One region of the Faecalibacterium wellingii genome, then DNA from elsewhere that is predicted to be linked to it. Evidence: predicted binding sites of a transcription regulator. Region 1 holds the regulator's gene; each other region holds the start of a gene.
What was found. Region 1 encodes Rex, which represses fermentation and respiration genes when NADH is low (regulators of the CRP and FNR family bind a similar motif). Its sites were predicted from a motif close to ATTGTTAANNNNTTAACAAT; they were not measured.
Positions count from the first base shown of each region.

Region 2: MTP37_RS10645 (flavocytochrome c) is a predicted target of Rex. The motif match lies at 2,463-2,482, and genes of this name have one in related genera.
Region 3: MTP37_RS05115 (phosphoglycerate kinase) is a predicted target of Rex. The motif match lies at 1,769-1,788, and genes of this name have one in related genera.

Region 1 covers NZ_CP094473.1:426,666-430,883, forward strand. The annotation lists gene MTP37_RS02020 (DNA translocase FtsK) at 1-476, opposite strand, end outside; gene MTP37_RS02025 (ClpP family protease) at 706-1,386, opposite strand; gene MTP37_RS02030 (redox-sensing transcriptional repressor Rex) at 1,664-2,305, shown strand; gene MTP37_RS02035 (thymidine kinase) at 2,606-3,220, shown strand; gene MTP37_RS02040 (ABC transporter substrate-binding protein) at 3,821-4,218, shown strand, end outside.
Region 2 covers NZ_CP094473.1:2,240,803-2,245,020, reverse strand. The annotation lists gene MTP37_RS10650 (ParB N-terminal domain-containing protein) at 1-207, shown strand, start outside; gene MTP37_RS10645 (flavocytochrome c) at 634-2,424, opposite strand; gene MTP37_RS10640 (LysR family transcriptional regulator) at 2,599-3,489, shown strand; gene MTP37_RS10635 (DUF6061 family protein) at 3,534-3,785, opposite strand; tRNA gene MTP37_RS10630 (tRNA-Leu) at 3,960-4,046, opposite strand.
Region 3 covers NZ_CP094473.1:1,085,919-1,090,136, forward strand. The annotation lists gene tpiA (triose-phosphate isomerase) at 1-338, opposite strand, end outside; gene MTP37_RS05115 (phosphoglycerate kinase) at 443-1,651, opposite strand; gene MTP37_RS05120 (glycosyltransferase family 2 protein) at 1,887-2,831, opposite strand; gene MTP37_RS05125 (hypothetical protein) at 2,856-2,996, opposite strand; gene MTP37_RS05130 (hypothetical protein) at 3,340-4,014, opposite strand; gene MTP37_RS05135 (TetR/AcrR family transcriptional regulator) at 4,157-4,218, opposite strand, start outside.

The DNA.
Region 1 (4,218 bases):
ACCGCCATGATCAGGTTTGCCGCCGGTCTGCCGCAGAGCAGCAGCAGATTGCCGCCCAGCAGTGCGCCCAGCGCGCCGCCGCCCAGCCATGCATTCACGCCGTTGGCATAGCAGGCAGCGGTCATCTGGAACGCAGACATGCCCTGCGGCTGGATGTCCGAAAAAACGATCACGGTCCCGCAGGCAAACACCAGCCCCAAAATCAGCTTGAAGATCGGGGGCAGAAGGTCTTCGCCCCGGGTATACTGCACAGCAAGGCAGCACACGGCTGCGCCCAGCACAAAGCTGCCGCAGCCGAAAAGTCCGAACAGCACATCGTGCAGGGCCTTCCATGCCGAATCTCCCTCCACAAAGGCCAGCACCACCAGCAAAAGGCCTGCGAACAGGGTGCCAAGCCCTGCCGGGAGCCGCTGTTCGGCGCGCTTTTTGCGCGATGATGCACGCCGTGTTGTTGTTTTACGTTTTCTTGTCGCCATTCTTCTCTGTTCCCCACACTTGTAGTAGACACACTATTTGATTTTATTATTGTACCACGCAGGGAAGAAAATGGCAAACCTATTGTTGTACAAATTTCTTCAGTCCGGCAGGCCAGCAGATAGCTTTCTTCGCGAACAGCCCGGGACTCCAGTCCCGCCCTACTGCCTGCGGCAGCAGGGTCCCACCCCCAGGACATTCGCTGGAGAAACTATCTGCCGTCCTGTCTTCTTACTCTTTTTCAATTTCTTTATACAGCCACGCCAGTGCATCCGAAAGCCCGCCCAGCTCGTCAATGAGCTTTTCCTTCACGGCCCGGCGTCCGTCCAGCACGGTGCCCATGTCCATCACCAGCTCGCCGGTGTGGAGCATCAGGTCGGTGTAGCGCTTTTCGGTCATGCCGCTGTGGGCCGCCACAAAGCCGGTGATGCGCTGCTGCATCTGCTCAAAGCTGCGCATGGTCTGCGGCACCCCCAGAATGACGCCGGAATGCCGCACCGGGTGCACGGTCATGGTGGCTGTGGGCACGATGAAGCTGCGCCGGGCGCTGACGGCAAGCGGGATGCCGATGGAGTGCCCGCCGCCCAGCACCAGTGTTGCGCTGGGCTTGGATACGCTGGCGATCAGCTCTGCCAGCGCAAGGCCCGCTTCCACATCCCCGCCCACCGTGTTCAGCAGCACCAGTAGGCCCTCGATGCGGGGGTCCTCCTGCGCGGCCACCAGCTGCGGGATGACATGCTCATACTTCGTGGTCTTCTGGCCCTGCGGCGCTTCCGAATGGCCTTCGATCTGGCCGATGACGGTCAGGCAGTGGATGACATGCCCGCCGCGGGCCAGCGTGACCGTGCCCAGATCCTCGATCTCTTCTTTTTCCAGCCGGCCTGCGTCGGTCTGCTGCGTTTCATCGTTCATATGCTTTCCTCCTGCGTTTTCTGTCAGCATTCCCCGGCCTGTGCCGGGCTATACAGACCCGCCGCAGCAAAAAAACGGTAACATTTCATAAAATTTTTTTGAGAATGATTTGACATTCTCCATCCGTGCTGTATACTTTAAATAATTGACTGTAATATCTGCAAACTGTAATATCTGCAATATGAACCCGTAAACGGATCGGGGTTTCTCTGCGCCGCATCTGTAAAGCAGGCAGCTGCGGCAAGTACTGCGATAGAGCGAAAGGAGAAAGTATTCTATGAACACCCCTGCAAAGGCTTCGCTTCCCGTTATCAAGCGTCTTCCCAAATATTACCGTTATCTGCGCTCTCTGCAGGAAGACGGCATCAACAGCATTTCCTCCCGCGAGCTGGCTGCTCAGATGGGCACCACCGCTTCGCAGGTACGGCAGGACTTCAACTGCATCGGCGATGTGAATGGCCGGCAGGGCATCGGCTACTCGGTGGAAAACCTGCTCTCTATTCTGGAAGGCCTGCTGTTCGGCAACGGCGACCGCCTGCCCACTATCCTGATCGGCTGCGGCCGTCTGGGCAAGGCAGTGAGCCGCTTTATCACCACCGACACCAACGGCTACCGCCTGATCGCCGCCTTTGATGTGGCACAGAGCGAGGTGGGCAAGGAGATCAGCGGCATCCAGATCCGCCATATCGACGAGCTGGAGTCTTTCTGTGCCGAGCATCACCCCAAGGTCGCAGTGCTCTGTGTGCCCCGGGACGGTGCGGAGCAGGTCAGCGGCCGTCTGGTGGATCTGGGCATCGAGGGCTTCTGGAATTTCTCCCACTATGACCTTTCGGTGTCGTACCCCGATGTGGTGGTGGAGAACGTCCATCTAGGCGACAGCCTGATGAGTCTGGGCTACCGCCTGCGCAATCAGGACTGAACGTACCTATTATAAGTAATAAGAGAACCCTCTCAGTCAAAGCCTGAGATGCCGCCGAACCCTCTCAGTCTCGCATACGCTCGACAGCTCCCCCAAAAGGGGAGCTTTATGAGTGGGGACGGGAAAGTTTCTGCTTCTCCGGCGAAGGACAGCCTGCCCGGAAGATGCAGAAAAGCTCCCCCTTCGAGGAAAGACTTCCCCCGCTCCGGGGGAAGATGTCGCGCAGTGACAAAAGGGGGAATCTGGCAAAGCCGTTAGGCTTTGGCTGAGAGGGTTCGTTCTGCAAGGAGAGTTTTTCAAATGGCAAAACTGTATTTTCGTTACGGCGCGATGAACAGCGGCAAGAGCACCGCCCTGATGCAGGTGGCCCACAACTACGAGGAGCAGGGGATGCGGGTGCTGATCCTCAAGCCGCAGGTGGATACCAAGGGTGGCGGTGAGCTGGTCAGCCGTCTGGGTGTCCGCCGCAAGGCCGATCTGCTGATCCCGCCGGAAACAGATGTGTTCGAGGCGGTGCGTCAGGCCAACAGCACCGCTGCCCTTGCCTGCGTGCTGTGCGACGAGAGCCAGTTCTTCACCCCGGAGCAGGCCGAGCAGCTGTTCATGGTCACGGTGGACCTGAACATCCCGGTGATCTGCTACGGCCTGCGGGCAGATTTCTCCCTCAAGGGCTTCCCCGGCTCCACCCGGCTGCTGGAGCTGGCCCACACCATCGAGGAAATGAAAACCATCTGCACCTGCGGCCGCAAGGCCATCTGTAACTGCCGCAAGGTGAACGGCAGATTCGTCTTTGAGGGCGAGCAGGTGGCCATCGATCTGGAAAACGATGTGCAGTACGTGAGCATGTGCCCCCAGTGCTATTTCAAGGCAAAGCGCGCGTTCTACGCCGAAAAAGCTGCTTCGCAGGCTGACTGAAACTTGTATACAAGGTCGCTGTGTCAAACGACACGGCGGCCTTTCTTTTTATCCCCGGCCTACGGGCGCAGTCCACGCAGCAGCGCAAAATATGTCGCTGTCGGTGCTTTTTCACCCCCAAAAAGGGCGAAGAAGCACCGATTTCCGTGTCTGCAGACCGGTGCCGGGGGACCGCCGCAAACAATTGATATATCAGAGTGAACATTTTTTGCACTATTGATATATCAGTTCAAAGGCTCCCATCTGGGCTTTTTAAGCTGTTGTTCGTCCACAATGTATGCAACGATTCTACGTTCTGAAACGGAATGTTTACAAAATTATTGCAAAATTCGACGTTCCTCCTATGATGCATCCCAGTTTTCTATGCAAAATAGCGAAGTATACATGTTGCACAGTTTTTCGAGCCAAGTTTATTCATTTCAGCGAAGGCGTCAATTCTTGCGCGAAAACAAGAGCAATATTTGTACGTTTTTTGTTTAGATATCTGCAATTTGCGTCTTTCTTTTTGGTTGTTGTTTTGTTATCATAATTGTATACAACGGGGTATGTGCAGAACCCCCGTTCGAGATGATGTTTTCTGTATTTAGGAGGAGAACGAAAATGAGCAAGGCAATTTCTCGTCGTGATTTCATGAAGGTCACCGGCGCTGTGGGCGCTGCCGGCCTTCTGGCTGCCTGCGGCGGTAACTCTGCTGCATCCAGCTCTGCTGCTTCCACCGCTCCCGCTGCTTCTGCAGACGAGAGCCTGGCACTGTCTGACGGCCCTGTTTCCATGACCATCAGCTGGTGGGGCGGCGACAGCCGTCACGAGGCTTACCAGAACGCCATCAAGGAGTTCCAGGCTGAGCACACCAACATCACCATCGAGCCCACCTTCGCCGCATGGTCCGGCTGGGAAGAGAAGATGGCAGCTGCCTTCATCGCAGGCAACGCACAGGATGTGTGCCAGGTGAACTGGAACTGGCTGTACAACTACTCTGCTGATGGCAGCAAGTTCGT
Region 2 (4,218 bases), 960 kb from region 1:
AGCTACTCACACTACTCTGGAATCAACTACTCCGCGTTGGAAGTCGCTGTCCGGCGGATTCAGCAGGACTTTGATTTTTTGATGAGATACTTGCCTAAGCTACCGGACGATTCCTACGCCAAAACTGAAACGCTAAAAATCCTCAAGCAGCACAAGGCGTATATGGCACAGTTTGAAGAAATGCTGAACGAGAAAGAAATCGCATAACGACAGGCACCTGTAAGCCATCAACGAGCCCCCAGCCGCAAGTGCAGGGCGGAAAGCATCCGCGCCCTTGCGCCTGATAAAAATTGGAACTTTGATTTTCTCGCCCAACTTTGCCACGGTGGGACGATCAAAGGAGCGTGCGTTTGAACAAAAAGAAAAAGTCCACAAACACTTCCCCTTATCCCGATGAAGTCATCGACCGTCTGGCACGGGCATTCTACCCGGCCATCCTTGCCTGCTGGAACAGCGAGGAAGGTCAGCGGGAGTTTGCCGCATGGCAGGCGGAACAGGCCCATCATGCAAACAACGAAAAACAGGAAGTTCCCTCCGGTGGGGAACTCCCTGCTGTACATATCGCTGTTGTCTGTGGCTTTTGGCAGGGGGCGTCCGCAGGGCGCACCCTGTTTTTTGTTTTATATAAATGGCTTAGTTCGCTGCGTAAGCCGAAGCGTTGTTGCCCGCGATCCGGCCAAACACTACAAAGTCGCACACGGCATTGCCGCCAATGCGGTTGCCGCCATGCACACCGCCGGTCGTTTCGCCAGCGGCATACAAACCGGGGATCGCATTCCCCTGCGTATCAAGGACCTCTGCGTCTGTGTTGATCTTCAGGCCACCCATGGTATGATGGATGCCCGGTGCGATTTTGATCGCGTAATAGGGTGCAGTAGAAAGGTCAGCGTCTATACCGTTGTTGCGGCCAAACTCTTTGTCCTCGCCTGCTGCCACTGCTGCGTTCCAAGTATCCATCGTATCCACAAAGTTCTGGATGGCATCGCCCTCCAGTCCCATTGCTTTTGCCAGATCTTCGTAGTTGTCGGCAGAAACGGTCAGGCCATTTTTAATGTACTTCTGGCAGGACTTCAGATCGTCCACAATACGCTGGTCAAAAATAATATAGGCGTATGCACCCGGCTGCTCCAATTCCGCATTGGAAACAGCATCACGGGTAGCCAGATCGTTGCAGAAACGCTTGCCTTCAGCATTGACCAGAATACCGCCCATGCTGCGCACACTCTCCGAAACCAGCAGGCCGGTTTCCTGATAAACGGTCGGATGCAGCTGGATCTGATCCATGTCCACCGTGTCAGCGCCAATGGCTTCTGCCATCAAGATACCATCACCCGTAGCACCGGCGTGATTGGTGGTCACAGCATTGGCCAGTGCCGGATTGAAGCTGGCCATCAAATCAAAGTTCGCGCCAAAACCACCGGTCGCAAGGATCACGCTCTTTGCATGGATGGTATAATTATGTTCCTTGCTTTCTGCCTTGATGCCAACCGCAGCACCATTTTCCGTCAGGATCTCGGTCGCTTCGGTGTTCAGCATGATCTGCACACCCAGCTTTTCTGCCTGTGCATTCAGCTTTTCAACCAGATAGCTGCCGACTGCGCTTCCATCTTCCGGCTCATGCAGATATTTGTGGGTAGTGCCGCCCGTTGCAGCGACTTTGGGCAGCGGAGCACCGATAGCATCCAGCCAATCGACTGCATCCGAACTTTCTTCTGCCATCACGGTCACCAAGCTGCGGTCGTTGATCTGATGGCCGCCATTCATGGTATCCTCGATAAATTCGTCCACACCACTGTCCGTAATGCCCAGTGCTTCCTGATATTTGGTGTCCGCAGCGTTCATGCCGCCCGTTGCTTTCAGGCTGTTGCCGCCCACAATGGGCATCTTTTCAACAACAATGACCTTGGCTCCATTTTCAGCGGCCTGTGCAGCAGCAGTCAAACCGGCACCGCCTGCACCAACAATGACCACATCACAATCCAGACTCTCGGCAGTTTTTTCCACTGCGGCATCGCTCGTCTGTGCAACTGCAAAAGCAGATGCGTCCAGCCCGGCACTGGTCAGAGCGGCTTTCACGGCTTCCTTCAGCGCATCGCTGGTGACCGTTGCACCGGCAATGCCATCCACATTGTAGCTGTTTGCAGCCACCATGGTATCCGGCAGCTGCTCACAGACCACAGAGCCAATGCCCTGTGTTTCATTCTGCTCCTTCACAGTGATGGAGTATATAGTAGTGGCATCTGCTGTGACTTCCACCACCACATCGCCTTCCATGCCCTTCGCCGAACCAGTTGCAGTCACAGCGCCTTCTGCCACAGGTGCATTGCTGCTACTGCGGCTCTGATACGTGACGAGCGCCAGCGCAACCACTGCACAAGCAAGGACTGCTGCAACAATGCGATACAGCATCTTGTTCTTTTTCATGATTTCCTCCTGCTTTTTTCGTCCCAAAGAAAGATTTTCTTGTGATATATTTCACAAGTAGCAGTATATCATAACTTTTTCGATTCCAAAAATATCAATTTTTCATTTTTTCTATAGCTTATATGCATAGTACATGATAAAATAAAAGCACACGGAATAGGCAGGTGAATCTATATGGATTTCAAGGAGTTAGAATATTTTTCCACTATTGTAAAATGCGGAAATCTTACCCATGCAGCGCGGCAGCTCTATGTCAGCCAGCCTACACTTTCTAAATTTTTGCAAAAGTTGGAAGAAGACCTTGGACTGGTTTTGTTTCAACGTGGGAGCCGCCGATTGAAGCTGACCTATGCCGGACAGCGGTACTATGCCCATGTGGAGCGTATCCTAAGCCAGAAGCGTGAGATGGATGCAGAGATGACGGATATTCTGCGTTCTGACCGGGGTGTTCTTTATGTTGGTATCCCGCCGTTCCGATGCAGCTTCTCGCTGCCGAAGGTACTACCCATCTTCCACAAAGAGTTTCCGCAGGTACAGTTCCGCATTGTAGAGGCCCCCAGTGCCGTACTTGACCAGAAATTGCTGAACGGCGAAATAGATCTGGCATTTTATATGTCCTTTGAACGAATGACCGGCTTAAGTTATCAGGTCATGCACAGTGATAAGATGTACGCAATTTTATCGAAAGGGCATCCGTTAGAAGCGAAATCTGCCCAAAGAGGAGAGTTTTCGCTGGAGTGGTTGGCCGGACAGACTTTGCTTTTGCAAAATCGTACCCAGCGGCAGGGGCAGTATATCCTTCAGGAACTGGAAAAACGGCATATTCAGCCCGCCGAGATTTTAGAGAGCAGCAATATTCGTGCTGCGGCCGCATTGGCTGCAAATGGCTATGGAATTGGATTTTTGAGCGGAGAACTGCTGGAACATCTGGAGCTTGATATTCCTTTCGGAGCCTATCCTTTACAAAACTGTACACTTCATATTGAATCGGTGGCGGCATGGCGCACCGGTGACTATCTGCCGCGCTATGCACAAGCCTTCGTCAAGTTGATGGAACAGGTATAAGAAAGCGCAGGAACATTCTCAAAATGCTCCTGCTCTTTCTTTGCTTAATCTTCTAACCCATGGCTCCCGTTTACATTTTTCAGGTATTTCTCCGGGGCGCCATTCAGAATCAAGTCTGCATAGCCCAACGGGTCATTGTGGATAAGGTAATCCAACTCCGACCTCTGCGCCATGGTCACGTCCAACGCATCCTCGACCCCAGTGCAGTCAATGGAAATTTTTCTCCCATCCCCGAGCAGCAGCTCCACGCAGCCGGTGTCCATGTTGAATTTGCAGGTTCTTTCATCGTACTTCATACTCGTGTCCTTTCTGCCTTACGGCACCTTTACAGTTGTGACTTTTGTTATACGGTTCTTCTGATAAGGTTTTGGACACACAGCCGTCGGGAAGGAGCCTTCATTTTGCTTTCCGAAGAAAACAAAAAATCCGAACCCTTCTCCTATCGAGAAAAGGTTCGGATTTTCATGGTTTGGTGCGGATAAGAGGACTTGAACCTCCACCGAGTTGCCCCGATTAGAACCTGAATCTAACGCGTCTGCCAATTCCGCCATATCCGCATATTCTGTTATGTTCGTGAGCTGTACCGCTCGGAACGATAGTTATTATACCAGATATACGAAGAATGTCAAGCATTATTTTCAGATTTTCTCGACAAATTTTTGCGGCAAAATTGATGCACTCTGAATAGCCGCTGCAGGGCGAAATTTTCGCCAAAGTGTGATACAATAA
Region 3 (4,218 bases), 660 kb from region 1:
TTCACGGTCTGGTCGGTCTCTGCAAAGTACTGGCGGCGCTCAGAGTGGCCCACGATGACGTACTCCACGCCCAGATCCACCAGCATGTCAGCGCTGATCTCGCCGGTGAAAGCGCCGGACTTCTCGAAGTGAACATTCTCAGCACCCACATGGATGTTGGTGCCCTTGGTCTTCTCCACAGCGGTGACCAGGTCCGTATACGGGGTGCAGATGACCACCTCGCAGCCTGCGTCCTGAACAGCGGGGACCAGCTCATCCACCAGAACAGCAGCCTCAGAGGCGGTCTTGTTCATCTTCCAGTTGCCTGCAATGATAGCCTTGCGCTTTGCCTTATCCATGATACTCTATCTCCTTTATTTACCTTCTATATGTGCAGTCTGTGCACAAACAAAAAGGTGCGGCGGCGCTGAAGCCGCCGCACCCATTTACGATGCCGGAAAAATTATGCGTTCTGAATGACAGCGATGCCGGGCAGCTCCTTGCCCTCCAGATACTCCAGAGAAGCGCCGCCGCCGGTGGAGATGTGGGTCATCTTGTCGCCCAGACCCATCTGCTGTACAGCTGCTGCGCTGTCGCCGCCGCCGATCACGGTGGTAGCGTCGCTCTCAGCCATAGCCTTAGCAACTGCCAGAGTGCCAGCTGCCAGAGTGGGGTTCTCGAACACGCCCATGGGGCCGTTCCACACAACGGTCTTGGATGCCTTGACAGCATCGGCAAACAGCTTCATGCTCTCGGGGCCGATGTCGCAGCCTTCCATGTCAGCCGGGATCGCGGTGACAGGAACAACGGTGGTCTCAACCGGAGCGTCGATGGGATCGGGGAAGTCCTTGATGCAGACAGCATCAACGGGCAGCAGCAGCTTCACGCCCTTCTCCTGAGCCTTGGCCATCATTTCCTTGCAGTAATCCAGCTTGGAATCGTCGCACAGGCTCTTGCCGACCTCGTAGCCCTGAGCCTTGACGAAGGTGTAGGCCATGCCGCCGCCGATGATCAGGGTATCGACCTTCTCCAGCAGGTTGGAGATAACATTCAGCTTGTCTGCGACCTTTGCGCCGCCCAGAATAGCGGTGAAGGGACGAACGGGATCGTTCACAGCGTTGCCCAGATACTTGATCTCCTTCTCCATCAGGTAACCAACAGCGGTATCCTTGATGAAGTCGGTGACGCCTGCGGTGGAGCAGTGTGCACGGTGGCAGCTGCCGAATGCATCGTCAACATATGCATCAGCCAGAGAAGCCAGCTCTTCGCTGAACTCGGGCATGTTCTTGGTCTCTTCCTTGCGGAAACGGGTGTTCTGCAGCAGAACGACGTCGCCGTTGTTCATGGCAGCAACAGCAGCCTTTGCGTTCTCGCCGACAACATTGTCGTCATCTGCAAACACAACGGTCTTGCCCAGCTTTGCGCTCAGAGCCACAGCAACGGGTGCCAGGCTGAACTTGGCCTCGGGGCCGTTCTTGGGCTTGCCCAGATGGCTGCACAGGATGACCTTTGCGCCATCATTGACCAGCTTCTGGATGGTGGGCAGAGCTGCGTTGATGCGGTTCTCGTTGGTGATGACACCGTCCTTCATCGGGACGTTGAAATCGCAGCGGACAAGCACCTTCTTGCCGCAGTAGTTCTGATCGTCGATCGTCTTCTTACCTAAACCCATGGTAATAAACTCCTCTCAAGTTTTAATGTCTGAACTAGAGTTTCGCTCGCATTCGGGGGCCATGCCCCGTTACGATACTATTATAAACAAAAACCGTGCACATTGCAAGGTCGCAAGATAGATAATAGTTTAACAAACATTTGCTGCTGATGCACGGAAATGTGTGTATTTTGACCGAAAGGGGGGAATAAGCTGAATCAATGCTGTGATTAGGGCCGGCAGTTGATCCCAAAGCTTACCTCCCGTCTGCTTCTGTCTCCGCAGTGATGTAAATGGGGCGGTGCTTCACTTCCAGATAGGCCTTGGCCAGATATTCACCCACGATACCCGTACACAGCAGCTGCACACCGCTGCACAGCAGAATGATGCATACCATACTGGGCCAGCCGGAAGTAGGGTCGCCGAAAATCAGTGCACGCACTATCACGAAGATGATGCCGATGAATGCCAGAACGCAGAAAAGTACACCAAGGCCTGCCGCCATGACCAGTGGCGCGGTAGAAAAACCCACGATGCCTTCGATGGAATATTTGAACAGGCTCCAGAAATTCCATTTTGTCTGGCCTGCCACACGTTCCACATTTTTATAATCGAACCATTTTGTGCGGAATCCTACCCAGCTGAAAATGCCTTTGCTGAAGCGGTTATACTCACTCATGCTCAGCACGGCATCCACCATTTTTCGGCTCATCAATCGAAAATCCCGGGCACCATCTACAATTTCAGTATCCGACATTTTGTTGATGATTTGATAAAATTTATGAGCAAACCAGCTGCGTATCGGTGGTTCGCCCTCCCGGGTCGTGCGGCGGGTAGCTGCACAGTCATATTCGCCGGTCAGCAGCGTGTCCAGCATGTCCGGCAGAAGTGACGGTGGGTCCTGCAGGTCGGCATCCAGCGTTGCCACATAGTCGCCTTTCGCTGCCTGCAGACCTGCATAGATGCCGGCTTCCTTGCCAAAATTGCGGCTGAAGGAAATGTATCGTACCCGATCATCCTGCCGGTGCAGTTTCCGCGCTGTATGCAGAGTACCGTCCTTTGAACCATCATCCACAAAGATGATCTCAAAGTCTGCATTATGAGATTTTTTCATATTCTTTGCCACGCGGCACGCTTCCTGATAAAAAAGGGGCATGGCCTCTTCTTCATTATAACAGGGTACGATCAGACTGATTAACATATCGCCCGTTTTCTCCTTTTCCATTCATTCGTCTTTTTGGAGCAGGTAAATAACTGCCAGACCTTTTTCTGAGATTTTTTCTACTGTTTTGTAATTTTCCTGTTTGGCAAATTCATACACTTCAGCCTCGGTCATCTGCGTTTCGGGGTAGGTTGCAACTGCCAAGATCATTTCCTTGTTTCCCGTTTTCTCCGTCAGGTAGCTCTCCGAAATATCATTGGAAATATCATCTGTTACACAGATACTGTCAAAGTACAAAAGCTGCGGGAGAAGTGAGGTAATAGACGGGTTACTTATCTTTGATCAAAATATGCATTTTTTTGAGTATAGCATACTTTTCGTCCGACTTCCAGTGCAAGTCTGCGTCTGGAATGCATATTCCCCGCATTGAAGATCAAGCTCCTTTTGTTATTCGCACACAGCTTTCTAAAACAAAAAGCAGCCGCATAGCAAATACTACACGACTGCTCATATGTCTGTCCGGTCGAAGGATGACAGCACCGCAGGCTTAGTTCTCTGCACCGCCCTCGGCCTTCATGGCGTTGTAGCCGATCAGGACGGTCCACACATAAGCGCAGGTCTTGGGGATCATCAGCATACCGATCAGCGGGTTCACTTCAGCCCACAGCACGACGGGGATATAGAAGCCGAAGCTCAGCACGATGGTGAGCCACATCCAGCGGAAAGCCCGGTCGCTGTGCTCCTTTGCACTGTGGTAGAACAGCACGATGACCAGCAGGCCAAGCAGTGCAAAGGGGATGTTCCGCAGGATGCCCCAGGCGAGGGGAGTCTTGTTGGTGAGCCACTGGTTCTGAGGCATCATGCACAGCAGCACACGCGCAGCGGACAGGACATACACGGCAATGGTCAGACCCTTCCGGCCCTCCACATGGTAGCGCTTGCGCCAGACATAATACAGCAGCACGTAAAAGACGGTCATGGTGATGGAAGTGATCCACTTGCCCAGACCCAGAGGAACTGCGTAGTTTTCCAGACCGGTGGTGCACAGTGCCAGTGCACGGGGGACAAGGTGGAAGGAATCGCCTGCACCCAGCACCATAGCCATAAGGCCGAACAGCTTGAACTGCGAGCCGCTCTTGCTGCTGCGGATCATACGGATGCCCACCGTGAGCACGGTGACCAGATAGAAGATGTCGAAAACGGTTTCAATGATTGCACGCATAGGGTTTGCTCCTTTTTAGATTGGATTGGAGAAAATATGATATAGTATATGGGAACAGGATACTTTCATCCTGCGGCACCAATCAAGTTGAACACTGTTCATTTTAGACTTAAAAAATTCCCACAAATCTGTGGGACATTTTTCAGTAGACAGCCCGCCGTACGATCTCCAGCACGGTAGATGGGTCAAAGTCCTGCCGTACCA